Regions from separate parts of the Sinorhizobium sp. 7-81 genome, predicted to be linked through region 2. Evidence: predicted binding sites of a transcription regulator. Region 2 holds the regulator's gene; the other holds the start of a gene.
What was found. The regulator PhoB, encoded in region 2, activates phosphate uptake and scavenging genes when phosphate is short. The targets are predictions, from matches to a motif close to TGTCATNNANCTGTCAT.
Positions count from the first base shown of each region.

Region 1: QN224_RS05560 (PhoX family phosphatase) is a predicted target of PhoB. The motif match lies at 8,644-8,660, and genes of this name have one in related genera.

Region 1 covers NZ_JASKLT010000001.1:1,148,656-1,163,852, forward strand. Annotated here, with positions in the region: gene QN224_RS05515 (Tex family protein) at 1-163, shown strand, start outside; gene QN224_RS05520 (hypothetical protein) at 408-722, shown strand; gene rkpK (UDP-glucose 6-dehydrogenase) at 836-2,149, opposite strand; gene QN224_RS05530 (NAD-dependent epimerase) at 2,284-3,309, opposite strand; gene QN224_RS05535 (helix-turn-helix transcriptional regulator) at 3,381-3,713, opposite strand; gene QN224_RS05540 (SRPBCC domain-containing protein) at 3,765-4,247, shown strand; gene QN224_RS05545 (VOC family protein) at 4,259-4,621, shown strand; gene QN224_RS05550 (L,D-transpeptidase) at 4,660-5,400, opposite strand; gene recO (DNA repair protein RecO) at 5,629-6,378, shown strand; gene QN224_RS05560 (PhoX family phosphatase) at 6,555-8,567, opposite strand; gene QN224_RS05565 (DUF2339 domain-containing protein) at 8,867-11,695, shown strand; gene QN224_RS05570 (HD domain-containing protein) at 11,692-12,348, shown strand; gene QN224_RS05575 (MOSC domain-containing protein) at 12,525-13,373, shown strand; gene QN224_RS05580 (MFS transporter) at 13,512-14,747, shown strand; gene nadA (quinolinate synthase NadA) at 14,914-15,197, shown strand, end outside.
Region 2 covers NZ_JASKLT010000001.1:463,678-478,874, forward strand. Annotated here, with positions in the region: gene QN224_RS02245 (aldo/keto reductase) at 36-839, shown strand; gene QN224_RS02250 (hypothetical protein) at 887-1,654, shown strand; tRNA gene QN224_RS02255 (tRNA-Thr) at 1,786-1,861, opposite strand; gene QN224_RS02260 (nitronate monooxygenase family protein) at 1,937-2,947, opposite strand; gene QN224_RS02265 (biotin transporter BioY) at 3,338-4,495, shown strand; gene ppk2 (polyphosphate kinase 2) at 4,517-5,419, opposite strand; gene phoR (phosphate regulon sensor histidine kinase PhoR) at 5,557-6,816, shown strand; gene QN224_RS02280 (substrate-binding domain-containing protein) at 7,011-8,045, shown strand; gene pstC (phosphate ABC transporter permease subunit PstC) at 8,144-9,628, shown strand; gene pstA (phosphate ABC transporter permease PstA) at 9,625-10,929, shown strand; gene pstB (phosphate ABC transporter ATP-binding protein PstB) at 10,943-11,758, shown strand; gene phoU (phosphate signaling complex protein PhoU) at 11,826-12,539, shown strand; gene phoB (phosphate regulon transcriptional regulator PhoB) at 12,745-13,428, shown strand; gene QN224_RS02310 (GcrA family cell cycle regulator) at 13,506-14,024, opposite strand; gene QN224_RS02315 (aspartate aminotransferase family protein) at 14,440-15,197, shown strand, end outside.

The DNA.
Region 1 (15,197 bases), 680 kb from region 2:
GATGCGCAAGGACGGTGGTGCGGAAAAGGGGGGGCGCGAGGCGCGAGGATCCGCATCGAATGGCGGCGGCACGCGCAACGCAGCCGAGCGTCAGCCGCGCCCGCAAGCGCCCGCCCAGGGTGCTCTTGGCGCGGCACTGTTGGCGGCAATGAAACAAAAATGACCAGCTAAGTGGAACGGCCGGCGCCAACGATCGTTTCCCCCTCATCGACTGTTGGCATGACGGTTTCAGGTGAGTGATCTATAAATTAGTTAACTGACATATACTCTGCTTTCCGTCATACTCCTCTCGTGGCGACACCGGCTTCGTGTCGCGAGCAGGTGTCGACCATAGGATGCCGGTCTACGGCGGAACAGGTCAGCGGAAATCCTCTTCCGCCGGGGCTCCCGGCGAAAGGAGGAGCGTCATGGTACGCAATGTGATCCGCGGGCTCACGAGAGCCATCATATTGGCTGTAGTGGTGTCGGCACATCCCTATCCGGCAGGTTCGCAGACGGTCGCGAATTGCGCCGAACGATCCCAGGTGATCGAGTTCCTTGCGCAAAAATATGACGAAAAGCCCGCGGCAGTCGGATTGATCAACCCGCAGGCCGTCATGGAGGTTTTTGCCGCCGACAACGGCAGTTGGACCCTGATCGTCACGGATGTCTCGGGCCGAAGCTGTGTCATTCTCGCCGGAAAGAGCTGGGACCCGATGCCGCAGGTCGGGCCGAAGGCATGAACGCGAAAGATCACGCGTGACCGCTCTTTGCGAACGATCACGTGACGGCACAATTAATCTGCCGTCACGTCAAAAAGCGTCCGCACTTTTATCCCGTTTCTCGGAACGTCTGGTCAGTCCGGCCTGCCGATGCTGGCATAGCCGAAACCGTGCCTTGCCACTTCGTCCCTGCGGTAGATGTTGCGCAAGTCGACGAGCAGCGGCGTCTTCATCACGGTTTTGAGCCGCGCAAAATCCAGTGCCCGGAATTCGTTCCACTCGGTGACGATGACCAGCGCATCGGCGTCCGCTGCCGCATCGTAGGGGTCGGCCGCGTAATCCAGCCCTTCAATCAGCTTGCGGGCATTCTCGACACCCTCCGGATCGTAGCCGGTTACCTTGGCGCCCGCATCCTGCAGGGTCTGCACGATTGCGATCGCCGGGCTGTCGCGCATGTCGTCGGTATTCGGCTTGAAAGTGAGGCCGAGGACGGCGATCTTGCGCCCGCGCACATCACCGCCCGCGGCGGTGATCACCTTGCGACCCATCGCCCGTTTACGATTGTCGTTGATCGCAACGGTCGTCTCGACGAGGCGAACCGGACTGTCGTAATCCTGAGCGGTCTTGACGAGTGCCAGCGTATCCTTGGGAAAGCACGAGCCGCCGTAACCCGGCCCGGCATGCAGGAACTTCGAGCCGATGCGGCCGTCGAGGCCAATGCCGCGGGCGACATCCTGAACATCGGCGCCGACCTTTTCGCAGAGATCGGCCATTTCGTTGATGAACGTGATCTTCATCGCCAGGAAGGCATTGCCGGCATATTTGATCAGTTCGGAGGTGCGGCGCGTGGTAAACACAAGCGGCGCCTGGTTGAGGTAGAGCGGGCGATAGACCTCGGTCATGACTTCACGTGCCCGCTGGTCGTTGCCGTTGAGGCCGACGACAATACGATCCGGCCGCTTGAAATCCTCGATCGCCGCGCCTTCGCGCAGGAACTCCGGATTGGAGACGACGGCGACATCGGCTTCGGGATTGGTTTCGCGGATGATACGCTCGACCTCGTCACCGGTTCCGACAGGAACGGTCGACTTCGTGACGACGACGGTGAAGCCGGTGAGATTGCTGGCGATCTCCCGGGAGGCTGCATGGACGTAGGAGAGATCGGCATGCCCGTCGCCGCGCCGCGACGGCGTGCCGACGGCGATGAAGATCACGTCGCTTTCGGCAACGGCCGACTTGAGGTCTGTCGTGAAACTCAGGCGTCCCGACGCGACATTGCTGGCGACAAGATGGTCGAGGCCCGGCTCGAAGATCGGGATTTGCCCCTGCTTGAGCGCCTCGATCTTGCGCTCGTCCTTATCGAGGCAGATCACGTCGTGACCAAAATCCGCAAAACAGACGCCCGAAACAAGGCCGACGTAGCCGGCGCCGATCATCGTGATTTTCATCGGTTCTTCCTTTGTTGTTGGGTTTTATTGGATGTCGGTTAGATAAATCCGTGTATTAAAAGCGAAATAGACCTATTTGCGGCCATTTTGAGCCGGATCTGAGGTTTTGGCCCAGCCTCGTGGCTAATAATACGTTATGCGATCTGGCCGGTTTTACAATAATATTGCTCATACCATTCCACAAAGCGGGCAACGCCCTCCTTGACCGAAATCGACGGCTTGAAATCAGTTAACGCTTCGAGCAGGTCCGGCGACGCGTAGGTGCGGGGAACGTCACCCTGTTGCATCGGAAGCATGTTGCGGATGGCGGGCCTGCCGACTGCCTTCTCGACCGTTTCGACGAAGGTCATCAGTTCGACGGGCTGGCCGCCACCGACATTGACGACGCGAAACGGTGCCTGAGAGGAGAGCGTGTCTTTGGCCTTTTCCGCCGGCACGCGATTTTCCTCTGCCGGTGCAACGTGCGAAAGCCTGAGGATGCCTTCGACGAGATCGTCGATATAGGTAAAGTCGCGGCTCATCCGGCCCTCGCCATAGATGTCGATCGGCCGATCATTGTGAATCGCGTCCACAAATTTGAACAGCGCCATGTCGGGACGTCCCCAAGGGCCGTAGACGGTGAAGAAGCGGAAGGCGGTCGTCGGCACCTTGTAGAGATGGGCGTAGCTGTGCGCCATCAATTCCATCGATTTCTTCGTCGCCGCGTACAGCGTCAGGGGCTCGTCGGCCCGGTCCGTCTCGGAAAAGGGGATCTTGTCGTTGGCGCCATAGATCGAGGACGTCGACGCGAGCATCAGGTGCTTGGGACCAATTGCGCGCGCAAGTTCCAGCATGTTCCACGTGCCGATGAGGTTCGAGTCGACATAGGCCTTGGGATTTTCGAGGCTGTATCGAACGCCCGCCTGTGCGGCGAGATGAATGATCACCTCGGGCTCGGCAAGCTCTGCAGCGTGGTCGAGTGCCGCCCGATCCTCGAGCATCGCCGTCACCGCTTTGAAGCCATTGGAGCGCTTCAGGATCGCATGGCGACGCTCCTTGAGCGTCACGTTGTAATAGGGCGTCATGCCGTCGAAGCCCACAACGAAATGTCCCTCGTCGATAAGCCGCTTGGCGACATGGAAACCGATGAAGCCTGCTGTGCCGGTGATGAGGTAGCGCACGACGGTATCCCCAAATTTGCATAGTCGGACAGTTCATACGAAGAAAGCTGAGCAATGGAAAGCCGAATCCATCACTTGGGCGGGCTTTCGAGCCCCCGGTGCAGGGCCGTCAGTACGGACATGGCGTGGTCCGCATATTGGCTGATCCAGCGATCATGAATGGCCTGGATCGGCAAAGCATTCAGATAGTTCCATCGCTCGCGCCCCTCTCGTTGGACGAGGATCAGGTTAGCGTCCTCCAGCACTTTCAGGTGTTGCATCACGGTGCAGCGGTCGAGTTGCGAGAATTGTTCGCAGAGCATGCCGGTCGTCTGCGGCGCGGCTTTCAGAGCGTCGAGGATCTGCCGGCGCAGGCCATTGGCCAGTGCTTTGAATACGGCGTCGTCTTTCGAATCGGTTGACATGTTATATTTTTATAACATATCATCGTGTCACACAATGGCGAGGAGGAAGACATGACCTTGGAATTTCGTGTGAATGGCCGGATCGCCCGGCCTGTCGATGAGGTGTTCGACGCTGTCGTCAACCCGGATCAGCTCAGCCGCTACTTCGTGACCCTCGGTGGTGTTAGCGCGCCTCTGGTCGCCGGTACGACAGTCACCTGGTGGGGGGAGGTGCCGGTGGAGGTGGAAACCGTCGAGTCCAATCAGCGAATCGTATTCCGGTGGGACGCCAAGGTGGGCGAGGGCGAAGCCCCGTACCGGACGAAGGTAGAGATGCGCTTCCAGTCCCTTGATGACGGCGCAACCATGATCACCATTGCCGAAACCGGCTGGCGCGAAAACGAACAGGGACAGAAGAGCTCCTATATGAACTGCGAAGGCTGGTCCCAGATGCTCGCCTGCATGAAGGCCTGGCTCGAATATGGGATCAACTTGCGCGAGGGCTATTACGTGAGCGAACTCTCGGGCAATCCTGCACTCGAGCCGCAAGCATAGGAGGGCGTGCGATGCCGACGGAGATCAAGGGCGGGTTCAACATCGCCATGAAGGTTCCTAGCCATCAATACGAAGCCGTGATTGCCTTCTACCGCGACGTCGTCGGGCTTCCGCCCTTCGATGAGAAGGCGCCTGCGATGGGGTTCGTTCTCGGCCCAAATCGCCTCTGGATAGATGAGGTGCCAAACTACAGCCAGGCGGAAATCTGGCTGGAGCTTTTCACCGGCGATTATGAGAAGGCGCTCGACCATCTCGCGGCGAACGGAGCCGTCCGCTGCGACGCGGTCGAGGATCTGGGTGAAGGCTTTCGCGGGGGCTGGATCATGAACCCTGCGAACATCGTGCACCTGGTGCGGGAACCGGATGCCTGGTAGGCGCCTGAGTGTCAAATGCGCCTCACATGGGCCAGTCGTCACATCGAAAGCGGCTGACCCTCATCAGCGGCCGCCGCCATTGGCGCACCGAGCGGCCCACCCATCGGTGGCTCGGATTGAAGCACGATGACGCGTGTATCCGTCGGCACCCGGCTATAGAGGTCGATGATGTCCGGATTGAAAAGCCGGATGCAGCCGCTCGAAACGGCCTTTCCGATGGACCAGGCCTCGGTGGTGCCGTGGATGCGAAACAGCGTGTCGCGGTTGCCCTGGAAAAGATAGAGCGCGCGCGGGCCAAGGGGATTGCGGATCCCCGGCTCCATGCCGCCGGCAAGCGGTCCGTAGCGTTCCGGCTCGCGTGCAACCATGTCGGACGTCGGCGTCCAACGCGGCCACTCGGCCTTGCGCCCGACACGGGCCTCACCCTGGAATTCCAGCCCCGCCTTGCCGACGCCGATCCCATATCGCAACGCCATGCCGCCATCCTGCACGAGGTAAAGGAAGCGATTCTGGGTGTCGACGACGAGCGTGCCCGGCGGTTCGGAAGTGGCATAGGCGACCTGCTGGCGCAGATAGCGGGGCTCGACCTTGCTGATGTCGGTTGCGGGAAGCGGGAACTTTTCCTCCGGCTTCGGCCCGTACATGGCGAGGTAATATGGATCCGGCCCTTTCTGCCTGGCGCTTTGGCCGCTGGTCGCGCAGTTGGCGAGAACTGACGAAACGAGGAGAAGGGCGAAGAGCCGCGCCAGGCGGCCGGCGCTGTTCCGGGACACACACATAGTTGATCCTGCTGACTGCAATAATTCCTGGACTCGGAAGCGTTCCAACGAGTGGCCCGGCTTGAGGCCCAAAAATGTCCGCGGGGAGGCGGCGCTAAGGCAGAAATGTGGCCGGCCGGCGGTGTAGCGAAAAGGCGACAGTTTCGTCCAGAACCGTTCTCGCCGCCCCATCCGAAGCCGACATATCTGTGCTTGATCCGCTTTCAAACCCGGGTGTATGCCTGTTCCATGCAGTGGAGCGATCAAGCTATCATACTCGGCATCCGGCGGCACGGCGAAAGCTCTGTCATCGCGGAAGTCATGACCGCCGCGCATGGGCGGCATCTTGGCCTCGTGCGCTCCGGCCGATCGCGTACGATGCAGCCCGTGCTGCAGCCCGGAAACTCTGTCGAAGTGACCTGGCGGGCGCGGCTTGACGAACATCTCGGCGAATTTCGGGTGGAGCCGCTTCAACTGCGTGCCGCAAGGCTGATGGAGGCGGCAACGTCCGTCTATGGCATCCAGGCCCTGGGCGCGCTGCTGCGGCTGCTGCCGGAGCGTGATCCGCACCCGCATCTCTACGAGGCGCTTGCCGTCATCGTCGACCATCTTCAGGACCCGGCGGATGCCGGGGAACTGTTCGTACGCTTCGAACTCGCCGTCTTGAACGACCTCGGCTTCGGTCTGGATCTGTCGGAATGCGCCGCGACCGGCGCGCGTCAGGGCCTCGTCTATGTCTCGCCCAAATCCGGCCGCGCCGTCAGTCGGGAGGCGGGCGCGCGCTATGCCGACCGCATGCTCGCCCTTCCGGATTTCCTGTCTCCCGGTGGGCACCAGGCGGCCGACCACGACAGCCTCGCCGCCGCGTTTCGCCTGACCGCCTATTTCCTCAACCGCCATGTCTACGAGCCACGCGGCCTCGACGCCTCCTCCGTGCGTGACGCTTTTGTTCACGCCGCGCTTAAGGCGTTGAAATCTTCTCCACCGTCTGCGGCCTGATCGAGGTCTGCTGGCAACTACTGCGCCGCGCGTCCAATCGGACGCGCAAAGGTCGCTGTAGCACCTTGAATCGCTGCATGATTTTGTCCTCAAATCGATTCCGATTTGAGGAATCATGCAGTAGGGACGATGAAGCCAGACGCCGCGTCGGCGACGCGGCGTCCGTTGTATGCGGGTCAGCCGATCCGGCCGCCGCCACGTTTGGTGACCGCCACCACCGCCGGGCGTACCGGCATGTCGTCCTTGAAATCGGGCCAGCGCGTTGCCGGCTTCTCGTAGGTGGCAAGACCTGCGTCGCCCGGGTGCTGCACGGCGAGGAAGAAAGTGTCGGACGTCGGATTGAAGCAGGGACCGCACATCTCGGCGCCGACCGGAACGCGGAAGAACAGCTTGGAAGTACCGCGTGCTCCGCCCTCGGTGTCGATCGCCCAGACGCCATCGGTGCGGCCGGTTTCCTTTTCGTTATTGCCGTCCGTCGAAACCCAAAGCCTGCCGTCGGCGTCGATCGCGCAGTTATCCGGCATGCCGAACCAGCCGTTCTTGGTCGTTGCTGTCGAGAACGACGCACCGACTTCGGCAACGCTTGGATCGCCACATTTCAGAAGCACGTCCCAACGGCTGGTGAGCGAGGCGAAGTCGCCATCGGTTTCGGTGATTTCGATGATATGACCGAAGGCGTTCTTTGCGCGCGGATTGGCGGCGTTGATTTCTTCGGCCTTGCGCTTGGTGTTGTTGGTCAGCATCACGTAGACCTTGCCGGTCTTCGGATTGGGCTGGACGTCCTCCGGACGGTCCATCTTGGTGGCGCCGAGCGCGTCGGAAGCAAGCCGGGTGTCGATCAGCACGTCGGCCTGCGAGGCAAAACCGTTCTCGGCGGTCAACGGTCCCTCGCCATGGACGAGCGGCAGCCAGGTGACGGTGCCGTCTTCATCGAACTTCGCCACATAGAGCGTGCCTTCGTCGAAGAGGTCCATGTTGGCGGCACGATCGTTCGGGTTGTAGCTGCCCTTGGTCACGAATTTGTAGACATAATCATAGCGCTCGTCGTCGCCGGTATATAGCACGACGCGCCCGTCCTTGTTGACGATGGATTCGCAGCCTTCGTGCTTGAACCGGCCAAGCGCCGTGCGCTTCTTCGGGATAGACGTCGGGTCGAGGGCATCGACTTCTACGATCCAGCCGAAGCGATTGGCCTCGGTCGGTTCCTTCGACACGTCGAAGCGATCGTAGAACTTGGACCATTCATATTGTCCGCCCGGCGCCCCAAGACGCTTCAACTGCTTGAATTCCGCATGGTCCTCGGCGATTTCGCCGCCGAAGTAGCCGTTGAAGTTCTCCTCGGCCATCATGTAGGTGCCCCAGGCGGTGACGCCGCCGGCGCAATTGTTGACCGTGCCGAAGACTTTTTTGCCGGTCGGGTCGGACGGGGTCTTCACACGGTCATGGCCGGCAACCGGCCCGGAAAGCTGCATTTCGGTGTTGAGCGTGATGCGGCGGTTGTACTTGCCGCCGAGCACCGGCTGCCACTTGCCGTCCACCCTTCGGATTTCGATGATCGTGCCGCCGTGTGCGGCCATTTCGATGTCGACGAGGTCTTTGGTGTATTCGCCAAGGGTGACCTTTTCCTCCTCGACTTCCTGACCGTCCTTGGTCACTTTCTCCTTCACGATCGAGGCGAAGGCCGGAAACATCAGTTCCGCATTGGTGTATTCATGGTTGACGACCAGCAGACCGTGGTCCGGATTGTCCTCGAGCGGAATGAACCCGACATAGTCATTGTTGTAGCCGAAGAGCTTTTCCTGGGCCGCGGCCGTCTGGTTCTTCGGGTCGAAGTCCGGGCTGTCGGCAAAAACCTTGTCGCCCCAGCGCAAGAGGATATCGGCATCATAGCCGTCGGCCACGTGATGGTTCTCGTCGATACCGGCTTCGACTTCCGTGAAGTCGAAACGCGAGGCGTCGTCGGCGCGCGCTTCATCGGCCGTCAAAAGCGCGAGCGGGCTGACTGTCGTGGAAATAGCGGCAACAGCCAAGGAGCCGCCGATGAATGAGCGGCGCGAGAAACGGCGATTGATGATGTCGCCCATGGTCGGATTGGCGGAACAGTTCTGACCGACGTCCTCCAATTCCTCCCTGCGTTCCGTCAGCGTCTTGAATTCGGTTTCTTCCGTTGAGGCGAGATGCTTGTCCATTGCCGGGTTCTCCACGTTGAACGATAGAGCCGCCGCGCATCATGCGACGTCCGTCCGTCGCTGTAGCAGCAAGTTCATGACAGTTCCGCGACAGTTCAGTGAAGAGATTGCTGCGCCCGATTGTCAATGCATTTGGCGCTTGAATGAAAACCTGTATGGTCGCAGCAGCCTGCGAAGATTGCCGCCACTGCATGATTCCTTAAATCGGAATCGATTTAATGACAAAATCATGCAGCAATTCAAAGTGCTACAGCGACCTCTGCGCGTCCGATCGGAAGCGCGGCGCTGCAGGGGAAAAGATGCTTGAAGTCATTGCCTTTGTTGCCTTTGCCATGGCGCTTGCCGCTTTTCTCGGTGGCCGCAAGACCGCGGAGCGGCTGGAAGCCGAGATCATTTCTCTGAGGGCCGAGATCGCTCGCTTGAGCGAACGACAGACCCCAGTCGAGCCTGCTCCTTCGCGGGCCGATGAGGCGCAGGCTCCCGGTACGATCGAAGTTGAAGACGAAGGCAAGGAAGACCCCTGGTCGCGGGCGGCGCGAGGCGCCCGCGAGGAGGCGGGAGGACAGGAGCAGGCCGAGGACGGTGGCCGCGACGGTCAAGTCGCTGCTGCAGCCATCGCGGAGGCTCCAACACCCTCGGCAGAAAGCCTCGAAAGCCGAATTGGCGGCCAATGGCCCGTTTGGGTCGGCGGTCTGGCGCTGGCGCTCGGCGGTTACTTCCTGGTGCAATATTCTATCGATGCGGGGCTGCTGAGCCCGACCGTCAGACTGACACTGGCGGCGGCTTTCGGTCTCGCGCTTGGGATCGCTGGCGACGTGATCCGCCGGCGTGCGATGCCGACGATTGCCGACAGGTTCCGTCATGCCATGATCCCGGGCGTGCTGACGGCGGCCGGTGCCGCCACGCTTTTCGGGGTTGTTTATGCTGCCCACGGCATCTACGGCTTCATAGGCACTGCGGCGGCATTCGTACTGCTGGCATTGATTTCGCTGGCGACGGTGGGACTGTCGTTGTTGCATGGCCAGGCCCTCGCCGGGCTTGGTCTCCTCGCTTCACTGCTCACGCCCTTGTTCGTATCAAGCGAAGCGCCCCGACCCTGGGTGCTGTTCGGCTTCCTCTCGATTGCCTGGCTTGCGACGCTCTTCGCCTCGCGCTTCCGCCAGTGGACTGTCGTGCCGACGCTCGCCAATGCCGGGCTAGGTCTCTGGGGGCTCGCCTATGTCGTGGGTGTGACACCCTTCGAGGCGTTGCCGGTCACCTTTGCGCTGCTGGTGATGATTGCTGGCGTCGGATTGATCTGGCCAGGCGGCGGCGAACGCGCAGAAAGTGCGCCGGGGGCGGGTCGCGCTGACGCCGCCGCGGCCGGACCATGGGAAAGACTGTTCGCACCCCCCTATGCGGCAGTCACCGTCTCGTCTGCGATCGCGGCAACCGTTCTCGCGCTTCTTTTCATCAGCCCGGCAGTCACCGCAGAGCGTTTCCCGGTCCAGGAATTTGTCGTGGTGATCGCAGCGCTCGCGCTGGTCGGCGCATTGAGGCCAACGGCGGTCTATCCGGCGCTGTTTGCCGCCTTCGGCGCGATCGCCGGCACGTGGAGCCTGACCGCGCTCAGCGATGTTCTTGCCTATCTCGACCCTGCACTCCCGCAACTTTCACCGGAAGTCGTCGTTCCCGGCAGCACGGCGATGCTGGCCGCGATGACGCTGGCGGCGCTCTTCGTGCTGCTCCCTTCCTTCGTGCTCGACCGGCGGCTTGGGACGCACTCGCAGTTTGCGATTCTGTGGGCAGGTATCGGCGGCGTCGTGCCGAATGCCGTGCTGGCCATGTCCTTCCTCATGACGGGAAAATTCGCCTTCGATCTGTTGCACGGGCTCGCCGGCTTTATCGGCGGCTTGTTTCTTCTCGCTTTCGTCGAGTGGCGTTACCGCCGGAGCGCAGAGACAAGAGACATGAATACAAGGGACATGGACATCGCTAGCGGACTGCTGGTGGCGGGCTCCTTCGGTCTCTTCGTCATCGGCCTGCATGCCTGGACGGATGGTCTCGCCACGACCCTTGCCGTCGCGCTGCTGGGCGCGGGATATACCTTCGCAACGCGGGCGCGCTCCTGGCCCGTTCTTCCCTGGATAACCGTCGGATCAGCTATCGTGGTTCTGGCACGGATCGCCTGGGAGCCGACGATCGTCGGCGCCGGAAATCTCTCGACGACACCAGTCTTTAATGCGCTTTTGCCAGGCTACGGCATTCCGGCATTGCTGCTGGTGGCATCCGCCTATCTGCTTCGCGCCTCATCGGCGACGCGCGTGCGCAACCTGCTGCAGGCGCTCGCAAGTCTTTTCGTGCTGCTGACGCTCGCGATCCTTGTTCGCCACGCGATGAATGGCGGCGTTCTCGACAGTTCCGTTCCGACGCTTGCGGAGCAGTCGATCTACACGCTTCTCGCAATCGGCGCGTCCGGCATATTCATGACCCTGGACACCAAGTCGCCAAGTCCGGTGTTTCGCTACGGCGGGATGGCGCTCGGCGCGCTTTCGATGCTCTCGGTGCTTTCGGCCCACCTTGCCGGTCTCAATCCCTATTTCAGCGGCGAACTGCTCGGCAGGATCCCTGTCTTCGATCTGCTCTTCATCGGTTATCTGCTGCCCGGCGTCGCTTACGCCGGCCTCGCCTGGTATGCGCGCGACAAGCGCCCTTGGCCTTATGTGGCCGCACTTGCTGTTAGCGGTGCAGTCCTCGCCTTCGCCTGGGCAAGCCTCAGCGTTCGCCGCTTCTGGCAGGGAGAGAACGTCGCTGACTGGAAGGGCTTCCTCCAGGGGGAAACATATACCTATTCGGTCGTCTGGCTGGTGCTTGGTGTGTCGCTCCTTGTCGCCGGCTCGCGCTTCGATGCGAAGAGCATCCGCATTGCCTCGGCCGTGCTCGTCTTCATTGCCGTGCTCAAAGTCTTTCTCATCGACATGTCGAATCTGGAAGGATTCCTGCGCGCCCTGTCCTTCATCGGTCTCGGTGGCGTACTGATCGGTATCGGCCTTTTCTACCAAAGAATATTGTCCAACACGGGGAATGGCGGCCGGGGCGACGCTGGGGCAGCTACAATTGGACCGGACGAGGGGACTAGCCGCGCATGACACGCCTTCCGGAACTGGCAGCCGCTTTCGCGCCTCATGACGAGCTCGCAAGAAAGCTCTTGCCGCATGCCTTTGCCGAGGACGACGGTTCACACGATGCGTCGCACCTCATTCGCGTCTGGAAAAATGCAGCGCGCATACAGGCCGAGGAGGGCGGCGACGCCCACGTTCTCGCGGCCGCCGTGCTGCTTCATGATTGCGTTTCGGTCGAGAAGAACTCGCCGCAGCGTGCCGAGGCTTCCCGGCTTGCGGCCGAGAAGGCCTGGCAAATCCTCGACGCTCTCGCCTGGCGCACGGCGGACATCTCGCCTGTCGCGCATGCCATCCTGACGCACAGCTTCTCCGCCAACCTGCCGCCTGAAACGCTGGAGGCGAAAATCCTCCAGGACGCCGACAGATTGGACGCGATCGGCATGGTCGGAGCGGCGCGCTGCTTCTATATCGCCGGACGCATGGGCAGCGGGCTCTACGATCCGCTCGATCCTCTGGCAGAGGATCGGCCGCTCGACGACAAGGCCTTCGCAATCGATCATTTCGAGACGAAGCTCTTTCGCCTTGCGGACGGATTCCAGACTGCGGCGGGGCGTCGGCATGCGAAGGAGCGGCAAGCCCGGCTGCGCAGCATACTTGCCATGCTGCTCGATGAAATCTAGAGCAGGAGGGAAAGGTGCGAAGCGGTCTCGCCCCGCATCCCGCTCCCCATGAAAATCGATCACAGCCATTCCCGATTGTCTCGACCAAAATGATGTGATCTTTCAAATGATTGGCGCCGCTCGCCGAATCAGATTGCGAGCCGCCTGAATCAGTTTCTGAACTCGGAAAGATCGACATGAAAGTGACCGGCCTCAATATCCATCCGCTGAAGAGCGGTCGCGCCATTCCGCAAGCCGCCGTGACGGTCAATATTGATGGGCTCGTCGGCGATCGGCGCTTCATGGTGGTCGAACCGGATGGCCACTTCATTACCCAGCGCGAGTTGCAGGCGTTGGCACAGGTCGAGGCGGCGCTCATCGACGGCGGCGTGCACTTGAAGATGAACGGCGACGAATTGTCCGTGCGCTTCGATCCAGGCCGCCGGCTCGATGTCCGCGTCTGGTCGAGCGACGTCGACGCTGCGGTCGCCGACGATGCCGCCAACGACGTGCTTTCCCGCTGGTTCGGGCGTGCTGTGAAACTGGTCCACATGGACGAACAGGCAGAACGCTTCGTCGGGGCCGAATGGGCGGGCGCGGCAGCTCCAGTCGGCTTTGCCGACGGCTTTCCGATTCTCATTACCACGACCGGATCGCTTGCGGACCTCAACCGCACGCTGATCGCGAAGGGGCAGCAGCCAGTCGGCATGGAGCGCTTCCGCACCAATATCCTGATCGATTGCGATGAACCTTGGGAAGAAGATTGGTGGGAAAGCCTGGAGATCGCCGGCGTCACCTTCGACCTCGTCAAGCCCTGCGCCCGATGCATCATGACCACGCAAGATCAAACCACCGGCGAGCGGACCGGCGGCAATCCGATCCAGGGCCTGTCGGAAAAGCGCATGTCCGCGGACCGGCGCGTCGCGGGCGTTCTTTTCGGCTGGAATGCCGTGCCGCGAGGCGACGGGACCGTCAAGCTCGGGCACGACGCCAAGGTCGTTCGGCGGCGCGGCGAATGCTGGCCTATGAAGGTGCGCGAACGCTAAATGATGCGCCTTCACGCGCCGCAAGAGCGGCTTTGCCGGCAGGCGCTATCAATTCCTGTGATCACATCGTCAAATTAATTGGCTTTCCTCAATATGAGCGCCGCCATAGGATGCGCCCTCACAAATCGGAGCTATCCTATGTCCGCGATTTCCTCAGCCGCCGCACGTCCAGCCGATAGCAGCCTGCCGTGGCTGATCATCGCCGCCGGTTCCATGATTGCGATGCTCACCTTCGGTCCTCGATCCGCCATGGGTTTCTTCCAATTGCCGATGCTCGCCGATACGGGGTGGGACCGGACGACCTTCGGCCTCGCAATGGCGCTCCAGAATCTCTGCTGGGGGCTTGGCCAGCCGTTCTTCGGGGCCATAGCCGACAAGTTCGGTACCTGGCGCGTGCTGGCGCTATCCGGTCTTGTTTACGCGGCGGGTCTGTTCATCATGGCCTTTGCCAATGCACCGATCTGGCTGCATATCGGCGGCGGCGTGCTCGTCGGTCTCGGCGTTGCGTCCGGTTCCTTCGGCATCGTGCTTTCGGCCTTTGCGCGCAATGTCGCGCCCGAGCAGCGCTCGCTCGCCTTCGGCATCGGCACGGCTGCTGGTTCGGCCGGCATGTTCCTGTTCGCGCCGCTGAGCCAAGGGCTGATTTCCGCCTATGGCTGGTCCGACAGCCTTGTCTATCTCGGCGTGCTGATGCTGGTGGTCCCGCTCGTCGCAATCCCCTTGCGCGGCAACGCTTCATCCGGTCGCCAGTCGGAAATGCAGTACAAGCAGACAGTCGGCGAAGCCTTGAGGGAAGCATTCGGGCATAGAAGCTATTTGCTGCTGGTGTCTGGCTTCTTCGTCTGCGGCTATCAGGTCGCCTTCATCACCGCGCATTTCCCCGCCTATATCGGCGACATCGGCATCGATGCGCGTTATGCGGTGATTGCCCTCGCCCTGATCGGCTTCTTCAACATCATCGGTTCGTTCTCAGCCGGCATTATCGGTCAGCGCTATTCGAAGCCCTATTTCCTCGCGCTGATCTATCTTGCCCGCTCGATCGCCGTTACAGCTTTCCTGCTGCTGCCGCAGTCGCCGACCTCGGTCATAATTTTCGCAATCGTTATGGGCTTGCTCTGGCTGTCGACCGTGCCGCCGACCAACGGGCTGGTGGCGATCATGTTCGGAACGAGACATCTCGGCCTGCTTGGCGGCATTGTCTTCCTTTCCCACCAGATCGGTTCCTTCCTCGGCGTCTGGATGGGCGGCTATCTATACGACCGCTTCGGTTCCTATGATCCGGTCTGGTGGCTGGGCGTCGCGCTCGGCGTGTTTGCTGCCATCGTCCATTGGCCGATCGAGGAGCGTGGTGTCGCGAGACCGGCGATGGCCTGACCGAAGACGACAATATGGATGCGCCCGAAATGGGCGCGTCCTTCTTGAAATCTGTCACAAAACTTTCTAAATCAATCGCCGCGGCTTCGCCGCTTTTGTTTTGACCTAATTATGCTCAATGTGAGCATAATTAGTAGCCGCCCAAAGCGGCGGGAGAGGAGAGACGATGACCAATCTTGACCTTCGTGCAGACGCAGCGCCAGCCCCGGCATTCGTCAGCGCGGCTGCGCGCTTCGGTGTCATCGAAAAACCGGACCTCACCTACACGCCGGCGATGGCGCGCGAAACCGCGCATCTCTACGAGAAGGTCAAGGATTTCATCCCGGCCATCGAGTGGCCCGCTTACGCGCCTTATGTTCACGCGATCAATCGTCTGAAGAAGGAGCGCAACGCCGTCATCCTGGCGCATAACTACCAGACTCCCGATATTTTCCATTGTGTGGCCGATAT
Region 2 (15,197 bases):
GCGGCGCGGCGGCGTGATGGACAAAGGCGCAAATCATGGACCAGAAGACCGAGATAATGCTGCACACCGGAAACAAGATGCCTGTTCTGGGGCTCGGCACATGGCAACTGACGGACGACACGGCCGAGACGATCGCAACTGCCTTGAAGCTGGGCTATCGAATGATCGACACGTCCGGAGATTACGGGACCCAGCCCGGCATCGCAGACGGAATCAACAGGAGCGGCATCGAACGCGCCGACTTCTACCTGGTCACGAAAGTCGAGGAAGTGGACGACGCCTATCAAGCGACGCGCAAAAATCTCGACGAATTGCAGCTGGACTATGCCGATCTCATGCTCATACACCGTCCGCCGCGAACAGGAGCGGGGGAAGATCTGTGGCGAGGCCTGATCCGGGCGAAAGAGGAGGGTCTTGCGAAAGACATCGGCGTCAGCAACTACTCGATCGACCTCATGGATGCGTTGATAGATGCGACGGGCGAGGTGCCAACGGTCAATCAGATCGAGTGGAGCCCGTTCGGGCACAGCGATGACATGCTGCGTTATGCGAAGGAAAAGCAGATCGTCATCCAGGCATACAGCCCCCTCACGCGCACGAAACGGCTGCGGGACGAGACTCTCACGAAGATTGCCGCGAAATACGGCAAATCGCCGACGCAAGTGCTGGTCCGATGGAACCTGCAGCGCGGGACAGTTCCCATTCCCAAAGCCAACCAGCGGCAACATCTGGAAGAGAACATCGATGTGTTTGATTTCGATCTCGGCGAAGGCGACCTGAAAACCCTTGATGGCCTGAACGAGCGCTACTCGTCGCTGGGGACGCTTCCCTATAGCTGAGCATCAAGTCCGCTTGGCGAAGGACAGAGCATCAGGAGCAACAATCGATGGCTGAACCCGGGCAGGAGCGCGAAACGGTCGTTCTGGAAGAGGGCAATATCTTCTTTCTGTATCGACCCCGGGTGGAGGAAGAGCATCCCTCGAGTATCGGTGACGTGCAACGGTTCGAGATGGTGCTCCGTCCGCACGGCGGCGAGAAGGTCCGGCTCCTGGTTGTCGGGCGAAAGCGACTGCCCGAAGCCGAGCGGCACGAACGCCACTGGGGTTTTGTGGAGGCGACCAGGCATTCGGCCAAGGACGTTGAGAAAGAGCTTCGCGAGCGACGCTATGACACGGGCACACGGGCCGAGCGTCGGCAGCCGGCCGCGCGTCCCGCCGGGGAAGGCGTGTACGCAATCACGCTCGAAGACGGACAGATGCATCTCTCATACGCGCTCGAGCTTCCCGAAAAACCCGGCCAGGTGCAGAAAGCCTTCAAGATCGCCCCCGAGGCGAGCTACGCGCTATCGATCAAGAATCCGGAGAAGGGCAAGCCCGTCAATGCCGGGCTGCGCGAGGAGGATGAGGCCGACTATCCGGAGAAGCTGCAGGAGGAATTCAGAGGCCGGCGTTTTGCGCGCGAGGACGTTCGCCTCCTCGATTTCGAGGGCGCGGAGTTCATCCTGATCGGGGCACGTTCAAATCCCGAGTCCGAATATGGCCTCGATCTCGGCGCAGAGCACGAGAACTATGAGCACGCGGAAACCATCCGCCGGCTGCGCATGGTCAAGTCCCGCCATCCGGTCAAGCCATTGCTTGAGGGCGGCTGGGCCTGAGCGGTCGGCATGCTCCTTGCCTGCCGATTCCGCGTCGGATCATCGTCGGTGTGGCTCACGAGTCGGCAACGGGCGCGCGCTTGCTTGCTCGACGCAGTCGAGGGCATCTCATGCTAAATGCTTGGAATTAATGGTGCCGCTTACGTGACTCGAACACGTGACCCCATCATTACGAATGATGTGCTCTACCGACTGAGCTAAAGCGGCCCTGATGGCTCCGCGGTTGGCCGCGGAACGAAGTGTGAGGCGCTGATAAACGCAAAGCGCCAAGATTTCAAGCCATCAGTTTCGAGAACTTGAAAATTCCTTGGCCGGATGAACATCGCGACGGGCACCGAGCCCGAGCCGGGTTCGTGCCGCGTCATATTCCCGTTCCAGCCGGTCGACGAGCTCAGCCACCGTGCCGATCTCGCGGACGGCGCCGATGCCTTGGCCGCAGCCCCAGATGTCCTTCCAGGCCTTGGCGCCTTCGGCGGCGCTGCCGAAGTCCATCTTCGACGGGTCCGCTTCCGGCAGCTTGTCTGGATCCATGCCGGCTGCGCTGATCGAGGGCTTGAGATAGTTGCCGTGAATGCCGGTGAAATAGTTGGAATAAACGATGTCGGCGGCGCTGCTGTCGACGATCATCTGCTTGTAGGCATCACTGGCGCGCGCCTCTTCGGTGGCGATGAAGGAGGAGCCGATATAGGCCATGTCCGCGCCCATTGCCTGCGCGGCGAGGATGGCGCCGCCGGTGGCGATTGCGCCGGAAAGCAGGAGCGGTCCGTCGAACCATGCGCGGATCTCCTGAATGAGCGCGAAAGGCGAGAGCGTTCCGGCATGGCCGCCGGCCCCGGCCGCCACCGCGATCAGGCCGTCGGCACCCTTGCGGATTGCCGAATTGGCGTGGCGGTTGTTGATGACGTCATGGAGCACGATGCCGCCATAGGAATGGATCGCTGCGTTCACTTCCGGCACCGCACCGAGCGACGAGATGACGATCGGCACCTTGTATTTGACGCAGAGCATCAGGTCCTGCTCGAGCCTGGCATTCGACTTGTGGACGATCTGGTTGACCGCGAATGGCGCTGCCGGCCGGTCGGGATGCCTGGCCTTGTGATCGGCGAGCGTCTCGGTGATCTCCGCAAGCCACTCGTCCAGTTGCGATTGTGGACGAGCATTGAGGGCGGGAAAGGAACCGATGACGCCGGCTTTGCACTGCGCGATCGTCAGCCGGGGATGCGAGACGATGAAGAGCGGCGCGCCGACCACCGGCAGTCTCGTTGTTCCGGAAAGAATTGGCGGCAAAGGCATCAGGCTTCTCCATCCCTCATTGTTTGACGTTTGCGTAAACGTCAAAATAGATAACAGCAAACCGATGGACTTGCAAAGAGACGCATTTTACCCGTCGATCAGGTCCTCGTTCGATTTTCCCCGCGGAAGTCCCTGGTGGTCTTACGGCCGGACTTGCAGATTCCGAAAGCAACGGTTACCCAATCGTTAATAAAACCAATGTCGTGGATCGGGAAGGAAACCATCCTCTCCTCCCAAGGATGGGAATGCCCGCTTGGCCACGCCGTGCCGCTACAGCGTCGCGTCTCGTTAGACGCGCAAAAGGTCGCTGTGGTGCTTTGAATTGCTGCATGTTTCCTTAAATCGGTTGGGAAACATGCAGCAGGGCTTCGTTGTGCAGAAGGATTTGATGTGAGCGGACTCGAAACTGCGATCAGGAATGCACTGGAACGTTCCGACCGGACCAATGCGGAAATCCGCGCACGCATCTATCAGTCGGCCCGTCAGGCGCTGGAAAACGGACTGAAGAAGCAGCAGATCGAAGACCCGGATTTGATTGCGAAACAACGCCACCGGCTCGAAGCGGTCATTCATGCGATCGAGACCGAAGAACGCGCTGCGTTGCGGCGTGCCGCTGCACCACCGGTCGTCAGCCTCGGTGATGCAGGCGAGCGGGCGGCGCCGAAGACGGCGGCTGCCGACCTTTCCGTGTCTGCCCGCCGCGAGCCGGCTCCCGGCGGACAAGGACGTGCGGCGCAAGGCGAAAGCGACCTCGGCGCCCTGCGCGCTGATCGCGACGACTCGCTCGCCTCGGGGCGGTCCGTCGCTACACCCGCATCTCCGCCGCCAGGCGGCAAGACTGCGCCCGCTGCACCTGATTTGGGCGCTGCCGACAAGCGCCCCCGCAAGCGCCGGCGCGGGCGCTTGCTTTCCTTCGCCATGGTCCTGGCAACGCTCGCGGCGGCAGCCGGCGCTGCTGTCTGGTGGATCCAGACCAACGACCTGCTGAAATCTCCGGCCGAGCGCGACACCAACGTCGCCAATCCGCCTGCCACGGTGGAATCGGAAGATTTCGAAGGCGCCGCACGGCTTCAGAACCTCGGCGCACAGGAAGGCTTCTCCGGCGATTGGGTCGAGGTTTTCACCGCGGCGAACGCCGCCGCGATCAAGCCGGGCGCGCGCGCCACCGTCGAGCCTTTGAACGACGAGGGCGGAGAGCGCGTACGCGTGACGTCGGCGGTCGCCGACAAGGATGGAGATCTCGTCTTCGAAATTCCCGCGGATATCCTTGAGCACCTCTCGGGCAAATCATCGACACTGGCGCTCACGGTCCAGGCCGCGCCCGGCAAGACGGCAGAATTTTCCGTCGAATGCGACTTTTCTTCGCTCGGCGCCTGCGGCCGCCACCGGTTCACCGTTCATGACGAACGCCTCGACATGCTTTTCAAGGTTTCGTTCGAGCAGAGCCCTGCGCCAAGCAGTCCGGGCAGGCTCGTGCTCAACAGCGACGTTAGCGGAGCGGGCAACAGCCTGGATATTTTTGCGATCCGCGTGCTGCCGGGTCAGTGACGCGGTCAACCGCTTCGCGGGTCATTTCAGGAACCCCGGTCCGGAACCGACGATCTTGTCGTCGATCTCGCCGATAGCCGCCTTGTCCTTGCCGTCGTAATCCAGATTCTTGAGTATGTGGCGGATTAGGTTGATCCGGGCTCGGCGCTTGTCGTTGCCGCGGATGACAGTCCAGGGTGCATGGTCCGTGTGCGTCTCCTTGAGCATCCGGTCGCGCTTTTCGGTATAGTCATCCCACTTGTTCAGTGCCGCGATGTCCATCGGCGACAGCTTCCAGATCTTCAGCGGATCATGCCGGCGGTCGTGGAAACGCTTCAATTGCATCTCCCGGCCGATATTGAGCCAGAACTTGAAGAGCTGGATGCCCTCGTCGGCGATCATCTTCTCGAAGCGGGGCGCCTGCTTGAGAAAATGCTCGTACTGCTCGGACGTGCAGAAACCCATGACCGGTTCCACGCCGGCGCGGTTGTACCAGGAGCGATCGAAGAGTACAAATTCGCCGGCGGTCGGAAAAGTCGCCACGTAACGCTGGAAATACCATTGCCCGCGTTCGGTCTCGGTCGGCTTGGTAAGCGCGACGATGCGGGCGGAACGAGGGTTCATATAGGCCATTGTCGCGTGGATGGCGCCGCCCTTGCCGGCCGCGTCGCGCCCTTCGAAAACGGCCATCACGCGCTTGCCGGTAGCCTGCATCCAGAACTGGACCTTGACGAGCTCGATCTGAAGTTTCGTCAACGTTTCTTCGTACTCGTCCTCGTCGAGCTTCTTCTTGTAGGGGTAGTCGTCGGAAGAGAAGGCCTCGTCGTCGATCCATTTTGGCAGTTCAGGATTGTCGATATCGAAGATGCGGGACTTGCCGCCGATCCGCAATTCGACCGCCCGGGTCTCCGGTTTGGACTGGGCTGCCGCCGTTTCTGCCGCCATCTGTTCTGCCTCCCGCTGACGCTCGATTTCTTTGAAAGAGGCCATAATTGCGTTGCGGATTCAAGCATGTCGTGAAAATCATGTCATGAAGCAGCGCTATCTCTCTGCCTTCCCGGCGCATGATCAGGAGGGCGCAATTGAGTCATGAGGATGTTGTGTTGGACAATGCAAGGGTGCTCTGGCGGACCCTGCTGCCGAAGCTGAAGGCGGAACGGTGGGTTCTCGGCCTCTCGGTCTTGCTGGCCGTTCTCGCTACGCTCGCCGGTATTCATATCCTTGCCGTACTGCCGTTCTGGATCGTGCTTGCCGCGGCGCTGCTCAATCGCAGCGTGCCGTCCGTGCAGCCGGCTCCGGTAAGCGCCGTTGCGACCGAAAAGGGAAGGGACCCGCTGGTCCCGGCGTTGAACGCGCTCGACATGCCCGTGCTCGTCGTCGCGGCGGATGAAACCGTGCTCTTTCAGAACATTGCTGCCGAAAAGGCGTTCGGCACGATTCCCCCGAATAGCGACCTTTCCGCACGCGTCCGTTCGCCCGGCATTCTCGATATGGTTCGCGAGACCATCGCCACCGGTAAGATCAATCAGATCGAACACACCGAGAGGCTGCCGTCGGATGCTGTCTATGTCGTCAGGGTCGCACCCGCCGAGATTGAAGCCGATGCTTCGAGCCGGCGCATCTTCCTGCTGACCTATCGCGACATTTCGCAAGTGCGCCGCATCGACCGGATGCGCTCCGATTTCGTCGCCAATGCCAGCCATGAACTGCGCACGCCACTCGCCTCGCTGCGCGGCTTCATCGAAACGCTGCAGGGTCCGGCGCGCAACGACCTGAAGGCACAGGAGAGATTCTTCGGCATCATGCACGAGCAGGTCACCCGCATGAGCCGCCTCGTCGACGACCTCTTGTCGCTCTCCAGGCTCGAACTGAAGTCACATCTTGCCCCCGAGGACATGGTCGACCTGGCGCCGCTGCTCGGGCATGTGCGCGACAGCCTGCTGCCGCTCGCAACCGAGCTTGACGTCACGATCTCGCTCGATGTTCCTGATGCGCCGGTTTTTGTCCCAGGAGATCGCGACGAATTGATCGAGGTCTTCGAGAACCTGATCGAGAACGCGTGCAAGTACGGACAGGAAGGCAAGAAGGTGGACGTCCGGCTGACCGGAGACGAGGGCAAGCAGGCCGAGGTCACCGTCGAGGATTACGGGCGAGGCATTCCGGCCGAGCACGTACCGCGAATTACCGAACGTTTTTATCGCGTTAACGTGGAGGCGAGCCGCTCGAAAAAAGGCACCGGCCTGGGGCTTGCCATCGTCAAGCATATCCTCACGCGCCACCGTGCCCGTCTCCTAATTCATTCGGAGGTCGGGAAGGGTACGATCTTCACGGTCCGCTTCTGACACAAAACGTCGCCGGTTCATCGCGGATGTCGAAATTACGAAGCTTCTTCAATGACATAGACTGTCATAAATGTTTCACCGAATTGACATAAAAGGTGTGACCATCGGCGGCTAACTAGGGGCGGCCGATCATACGGCGAAGAGAGCGCTGGAACTGAAGCGCACCAACACAAGCCCATTCCGGGAGAACATCTATGAAAGCTCTTAAACTCACTGTAGCGGCGCTGGTCGCCTCCGCCGCGTTCGCGGGCACCGCAGCGGCTCGCGACCAGGTTCAGGTCGCTGGCTCGTCGACCGTTCTTCCCTACGCAAAGATCGTCGCCGAAACCTTCGGTGAGACCTTCCCCGACTTCAAGACGCCGGTTGTCGAGTCCGGCGGCTCGTCTGCCGGCCTCAAGGAATTCTGCAAGGGCGTCGGCGAAGACACGATCGATATCGCCAACTCCTCGCGCAAGATCAAGGACAGCGAAATCGAAGCCTGCAAGGCTGCCGGCGTGACCGAGATCCAGGAAGTCAAGATCGGTTATGACGGCATCGTCTTCGCGACCGATGCTGGCAACGCCGACCTCGCCCTGAAGCCGGAGCATCTCTACAAGGCGCTCGCAGCTGAAGTCGTCGTCGACGGCAAGCTCGTTGCCAACCCGTACAAGAAGTGGTCGGAAGTCGACGCTTCGCTTCCGGACGCCGAAATCGCTGCCTTCATCCCAGGCCAGAAGCACGGCACGCGCGAAGTCTTCGAGGAGAAGATCCTCGCTGAAGGCTGCAAGGAAGCCGGTGCCCAGGACGTCATCAAGGCAGCCGTCAGCGATGCCAAGGAACAGCTCGCCAAGTGCGTCGCTGTCCGCAAGGACGGCATGGCTGTCGACATCGACGGCGACTACACCGAAACGCTCGCCCGTATCGCTTCCAACAAGAGCGGCATCGGCGTGTTCGGCCTTTCGTTTTACGAGAACAACGCCGACAAGCTGAAGGTCGCTACCGTCAACGGCGTCGTTCCCTCGACGGAAACGATCGCTTCGGGCGAATACCCGGTTTCCCGTCCGCTGTTCTTCTACGTCAAGAAGGCCCATATGGGCGTTGTTCCCGGCCTCAAGGAATACGTCGAATTCTTCATCGACGACCAGATGATCGGCCCTGACAGCCCGCTCGCCGAATACGGCCTCGTTTCTGCTCCGGACGCAGAGCGTGAAGAAATCCGCAAGGCTTTCGAAGCCGGCAACATGCTCTAATTAAGACACGCCCCGGCGCGACCTGGTGTCGCGTCGGGGCATGCGTTCATTTTGATTTTGCCGGCGGCCATGGCGGTCTTTGCCGGGGAGACGTGCTGATGAGTACTTCGCTCCTTCTTTTGATCATAGTTTTGATTGGTTTCATTGCCTATTTTGCCGGTCGTGCGCGCTCGCTCGCGCAGTCCGGCGGTAAATTCGCGGACCTGCACTCCTTGCCCGGCTATCATGGCAGCTATGTCGCCATCTGGGCGATGCTGCCGGCGGCACTTGTGCTGGCCACCTGGCTGATCGCATCGCCGCTTTACATCGATTCCAGTGTCCGTTCTGCTCTTCCCGAGGCGGTAAAGAGCCAGGGCGCTGCAACGGTTCAGCTCGCACTCGGTCAGGTGAAGTCGGTTGCCGGCGGCCTCGTTCGCCTGGACGCGTCTGAACTCGCCGCGCTTGAAAATGGTTCGGCCAACCTGCGCGAAACGCTTGCCGCCAAGGGCGTAGCGCTGGCGGGAGAAGGCGAACCGTACATGATTGGGGCAGCGCAGCAGTTCAACGCCATGCGGACCTACAGTCGCTGGCTGATGAGCGCGGTCGTGCTGTTCGTTGCCGTTGCTGGCGGTGTGTATGCCATCCGCAACATCAGCACCCGCTTCCGCGCCCGCAATCGGGTGGAGCGCGTAATGCTCGCTTCGCTGATCGTTGCGTCCTCGATCGCCATTCTCACCACCATCGGTATCGTCGCTTCGATGTTGTCGGAGGCGGGCCGGTTCTTCAGCATGGTATCGCCCGCCGAGTTCTTCTTCGGCACGGTGTGGGACCCCCGTTTCGCGGCCGCCGGCAGCGGCGGCGCATCGGGCCAGTTCGGCCTCCTGCCGCTTCTCGGAGGCACACTCTATATCGCCTTAGTCGCCATGCTGTTTGCAGTGCCCATTGGTCTCTTCGCGGCGATATACATGGCAGAATACGCAAGCCCGCGGCTGCGTTCGACGGCGAAGCCGCTCCTCGAAGTGCTCGCCGGCATCCCGACGATCGTCTACGGCTTCTTTGCGCTCGTCACGGTCGGACCGTTCCTGCGCGATATCTCGACGCAACTGAACGGCCTCCTCACCGGCAACTACCAGAACTTCATCCAGGCGCAGAGCGTACTGACTGCTGGCATCGTCATGGGCATCATGCTGATCCCCTTCGTATCGTCGCTCTCCGATGACATCATCACGCAGGTTCCGCGTGCATTGCGCGACGGCTCGCTCGGACTTGGGGCAACGCGTTCAGAGACGGTGAAGAAGGTCATCCTGCCGGCCGCACTGCCCGGCATTGTCGGTGCGCTGCTTCTGACGGCGTCACGCGCGGTTGGCGAGACGATGATCGTCGTGCTTGCAGCGGGCGTGGCGGCGCGCATGCAACTGACGCCTTTCGAGCCGATGACGACGGTGACGGTGAAGATCGTTCACCAGCTGACGGGTGACCTGGAATTCACGTCGCCACAGACGTTGGTCGCGTTCGCGCTCGGCATCACGCTCTTCGTCATCACGCTCTGCCTCAACATATACGCGCTCTATATCGTGCGCAAATATCGGGAACAGTACGAATGACCGACCTTGCTTCCCCGACGGTAAGGGTCTCGACCCGTCCTGCCGAAACCCGCCGCGATATCGGTATCAAGCGCCGCTATGCTGCCGAGCGCCGTTTCCGGGCCTATGGCATCAGCGCCATCGTCCTCGGTCTGTTCTTCCTCGCGGTCCTCGTCACGACGGTCGTTTCGAAGGGCTACACTGCATTCCTGCAGACGACGATCACGCTGCCGATCGAGTTTTCGGAAAAGGTCATCGATCCTAAAAACGAGCGCGCGACCGACGCCAAGCAGCTGATGACGGCCAACTATCCGTTGCTCGTTCGCGATGCGCTCGTTAAGCAACTCGGGCTCGACGCGACGAAGCGGCCTCTGGTCAAGCAGGCGACGGATATGATCTCCGCCAGCGCACGCACGCAGCTGCGCAACATCGTCGTCGCGGATCCGTCGATCATCGGCAAAACGGTGCCGGTGACGCTGCTTGCCGAAGCGAACATCGATTCCGCTTTCAAGGGCCAGATCGACCTGTCGGTCGCTGAAACCAATCGCAAGGTCAAGGACCAGCAGGTTGCCTGGATGAACGAGCTCGCCGATGCCGGCATACTCAAGACGAGCTTCAACACGGGTATCTTCACATTCGGCGCATCGAGCCGTCCGGAAGCGGCGGGCGTTGGCGTTGCCCTGATCGGCTCTCTCTACATGATGCTGATCGTTCTGGTTCTGTCGCTGCCGATCGGCGTGGCCGCCTCGATCTATCTCGAGGAGTTCGCACCAAAGAACCGGCTTACCGACCTGATCGAAGTCAACATCAACAACCTCGCGGCCGTACCGTCAATTGTCTACGGCCTTCTCGGCCTCGCCGTCTTTATAAATTTCGCCGGCTTGCCGCGTTCGGCCGCGCTCGTCGGCGGTTTCGTGCCGACGATCATCATCGCCACGCGGGCGGCTCTGAAGGCCGTTCCACCGTCGATCCGTTCCGCCGCGCTCGGTCTCGGCGCATCGAAGATGCAAACGATTTTCCATCACGTGTTGCCGCTTGCCATGCCTGGCATCCTGACCGGAACGATCATCGGCCTTGCGCACGCCCTCGGCGAAACCGCGCCGTTGCTGTTGATCGGCATGGTCGCCTTCGTGGTTGATTTTCCGGGATCGCCGCTGGAGCCGTCCACGGCCCTCCCGGTGCAGATCTATATGTGGGCGAACGAGGCGGAGCGCGCCTTTGTCGAGCGGACGTCCGGGGCGATCATCATTCTCTTGATCTTCCTGGTCTTCATGAACCTGGGCGCAATTCTCTTGCGGCGTCGCTTTGAGCGCCGCTGGTAGTGGGGTAAGGACTATGAACATGATGTCGGAAGCTGCAGTGGAAAAGGCTCTGGACCTGAAAATGAACACGGTGCCCTACAAGATGATCGGCAAGGATGTGTCGGTCTATTACGGCGAGAAGCGCGCGCTCTTCGACGTCAATCTCAACATCCGTGAAAACACCGTGACAGCCCTGATCGGTCCATCGGGCTGCGGCAAGTCGACGTTCCTGCGCACGCTGAACCGCATGAACGATACGATCGAGAACTGCCGGGTGACCGGCAAGATCACGCTCGACGAGGACGATATTTACGATCCGAGCATCGATGTCGTGGAACTGCGCGCCCGTGTCGGCATGGTGTTCCAGAAGCCGAACCCGTTCCCGAAATCTATCTACGAGAACGTCGCCTACGGTCCTCGTATTCATGGTCTCGCCCGCACGAAAGCGGAATTCGATGAGGTCGTCGAAACGAGCCTGCAAAAGGCGGGCCTTTTCAATGAGGTCAAAGATCGGCTGCAAGAGCCGGGCACCGGCCTCTCCGGCGGTCAGCAGCAGCGCCTCTGTATCGCGCGCGCCGTTGCGGTCAGCCCCGAAGTGATCCTGATGGACGAGCCCTGCTCGGCGCTCGATCCGATCGCCACCGCGAAGGTCGAGGAGCTCATTCACGAGCTGCGTGCGAATTTCACGATCGTGATCGTGACCCATTCGATGCAGCAGGCCGCGCGTGTGTCGCAACGCACCGCCATGTTCCACCTCGGCAATCTCGTCGAGGAGAACGACACCGACAAGATGTTCACCAATCCGGATGATCAGCGCACGCAGGACTATATTATGGGTCGGTTCGGCTAAAGCGGTTTCCAACCCTTACGATCGATGAAGGTCCGTCCAGAACAGCGCGCGCCTTGAGGAAACGAAAATGACTCATGCACACATAATGTCCGCCTTCGACGAGGAGTTGAAATATCTCACGCGCCGGATCTCCGAGATGGGCGGGCTTGCCGAGCAGATGGTGGCGGACTCTGTCCGGGCGCTGGTGAACTCGGATCTGGCCTTGGCGCAGAAGGTGATTTCGGACGACGCGATCCTCGACGACGCCGAGCGTCAGATCGGCGAGAAGGCGATCGTCACCATCGCCAAGCGTCAGCCAATGGCGTCGGATCTCCGCGAGATCATGGGGTCGATCCGGATCGCCGCCGATTTGGAGCGTGTCGGCGACCTCGGCAAGAATACCGCCAAACGCGTGATCGCGGTCGCCGGATCCGGCATTCCGCGCAAGCTCGCGCGTGGCCTGGAGCATCTTGCGGAGCTGGCCCTGGTCCAGCTCAAGGAAGTGCTCGACGTCTATGCCTCCCGTTCGCCGGAAAAGGCGAACAGCATCCGCGAGCGCGATGAAGAGATCGACGCGATCTACACGTCGCTTTTCCGCGAGTTGCTGACCTATATGATGGAAGATCCGCGCAACATCACGCCGTGCACGCATCTTCTCTTCTGCGCCAAGAACATCGAGCGTATCGGCGACCATGCGACCAACATCGCCGAAACGATCTATTACATGGCGACGGGTGCTCAGCCGCAAGGCGAACGGCCGAAGGACGACACGACGTCGTCGCTGGGCTCCGTGACGGACTAGAGCAATTCCAGGACAACGGTTTTTCGTCCGGAGTTGCGTCGTTCAGAGATTTAGGTCGTTTCACTGTTTCAATGAAACGATCTAGGGCGCCCGATACCCGCATGCGCAGGTGCATGCGTTAATCTTGTCCCGGTCGCGAGTATTCGCGCCCGTATTGTGCCGCGGTGGCATGACGGCACCCGCGCGTGGGAAGGAGCATGACCGAATGTTGCCGAAGATCGCTGTTGTCGAGGACGAGGAGGCGCTGAGCGTCCTCCTGCGCTACAATCTCGAGGCCGAAGGATTCGACGTCGATACGATCCTGCGTGGAGACGAGGCTGAAATCCGCCTTCAGGAGCGGTTGCCCGATCTGTTGATCCTCGACTGGATGCTGCCCGGAGTGTCCGGCATCGAACTTTGCCGCCGGCTGCGGCAGAGGCCGGAAACGGAGCGCCTGCCGATTATCATGCTGACTGCGCGCGGCGAGGAAAGCGAGCGGGTTCGTGGTCTCGCCACCGGCGCGGACGACTATGTCGTCAAGCCGTTCTCTACGCCGGAACTGATGGCAAGGGTGAAGGCGATGCTGCGGCGCGCCAAGCCCGAGGTACTTTCGACGCTCTTGCGCTGCGGCGACATCGAGCTCGATCGCGAGACGCACCGGGTCCACAGGCGCAGCCGCGAGGTTCGGCTCGGACCGACGGAGTTCCGGCTGCTGGAGTTCCTGATGTCCTCGCCGGGGCGCGTCTTCTCCCGTTCACAGCTTCTCGACGGCGTGTGGGGTCATGACATTTATGTCGACGAACGCACAGTGGACGTGCATGTCGGTCGTCTGCGCAAGGCGCTGAACTTTTCGAACATGCCCGATGTCATTCGCACCGTGCGCGGTGCCGGCTATTCACTTGAAAGCTGAAGGCCGCTGTTGTCCGGTTTCTGCATGCATAAAAAAGGGGCCTTTAGGCCCCTTTTCATTTGCGTTCGCAAGACCGATCAGCGCATCCGCCGGCGCTCGCCGGAAGGCTGATAGGCGAGCCGCGTGTGATAGCTGCAATAAGGCGACGATTCCGGCGAGTCATTGCCGCAGAAATGGAACTCTTCCTTCAAAGGATCGCCGATCGGCCACTTGCAGGTGCGCTCGCTGAGCTCCGTCAGGCCGAGGCGGCGGGACATCGGAACGACGACATTGGGTGCGTGTTCGAGGTCCTGATCCGCGACGAGATCGACTTCGATCTCTTCCTTGAGCACGGTGGCACCAGCGGTGCGGGTGACGGTGCGGGTTGTGACACGCGCGGCGTAATTCGGCGCGCGGGGAGCGGAAGTGGTGCGCTTCGGGCGTGCGGCAGTGGTCGCGCCGCCGGCCTTGGCCCGCCCCGGCAGGCTCAGCCGGTGAACCTTGCCGATGACGGCATTACGGCTGACGCCACCCAGTTGTGCCGCGATCTGGCTGGCGCTCAGGCCTTCCGACCACAGCTTCTTCAGTTTCTCCACCCGCTCGTCAGTCCAGTTCATTCTGCACTCTCCGTTCTCGGCGTTGGATGGCAGAATCCATCACCATGCTCCGGAAAAACTCCGGAGCTGCAACGCGATAACTCTTTTGGTGACTAGGTCCGCCGCATGCGTCTAGTAATTGAATATTAACCTACTGGCAGGGTGACTCCGTGGCAAGAGTCGCGGGAATCGCGCCGAATCGATTTCGGGGTTTTCCCCAACTTGCTCGCTGGCCGTTGCATTTTTGCAAGCCCTCGCCGGACGTTTTTTCGCACGTCGGAATCTAAGCCTTCAGGGCCGTTGCAAGCCTTGGTTTTGTTGACATTGCAGTGCGAAATAGGAATAGTGCCTGCGCCGCCGAAAGGCGGCATTTTTGATTTTTATCGGACGCGATCAGCCGATATCGATGCCAACAGGACGGAAGGAGAAGTTCGCCATGGCCGCAACAACGCCGCTCTACGACACCTATATGCGCGCGCCGTTGCGTTTCGAGCGAGGCGAGGGCGTCTGGCTTATCGCCGAAGACGGCTCGCGCTATCTCGATTTTGCCGCAGGCGTTGCCGTGAACTCGCTTGGCCATGCACATCCGCACCTCGTCGAGGCGCTGAAGGCGCAGGCGGACAAGGTCTGGCATCTTTCCAACCTCTACGAGGTTCCCGGGCAGGAAAGCCTGGCCCGCCGGCTGACCGCCGTGACCTTCGCGGACCGCGTGTTCTTCACCAATTCGGGTGCGGAAGCGCTCGAATGCGCGATCAAGACTGCGCGTCGCTATCATTTCGCCAAAGGGCATTCGGAAAAGTTCCATATCATCACCTTCGAAGGCGCCTTCCATGGCCGCACGATCGCGACGATCGCGGCCGGCGGCCAACAGAAGTACATCGAGGGTTTCGGGCCAAAGGCGCCAGGCTTCTATCAGGTTCCTTTCGGCGACCTCGCTGCGGTCAAGGATGCGATCAATGACGAGACGGCGGCGATCCTGATCGAACCGATCCAGGGCGAGGGCGGCATTCGCCTGGCCAGCAAGGAGTTTCTGCAGGAGTTGCGGGCGCTTTGCGACGAGTTCGGCCTGCTGCTGATCCTCGACGAGGTTCAGTGCGGCGTCGGGCGGACTGGCAAGCTCTTCGCCCATGAGTGGGCCGGCATCCGGCCCGACATCATGGCTGTCGCGAAGGGCATCGGCGGCGGCTTTCCTCT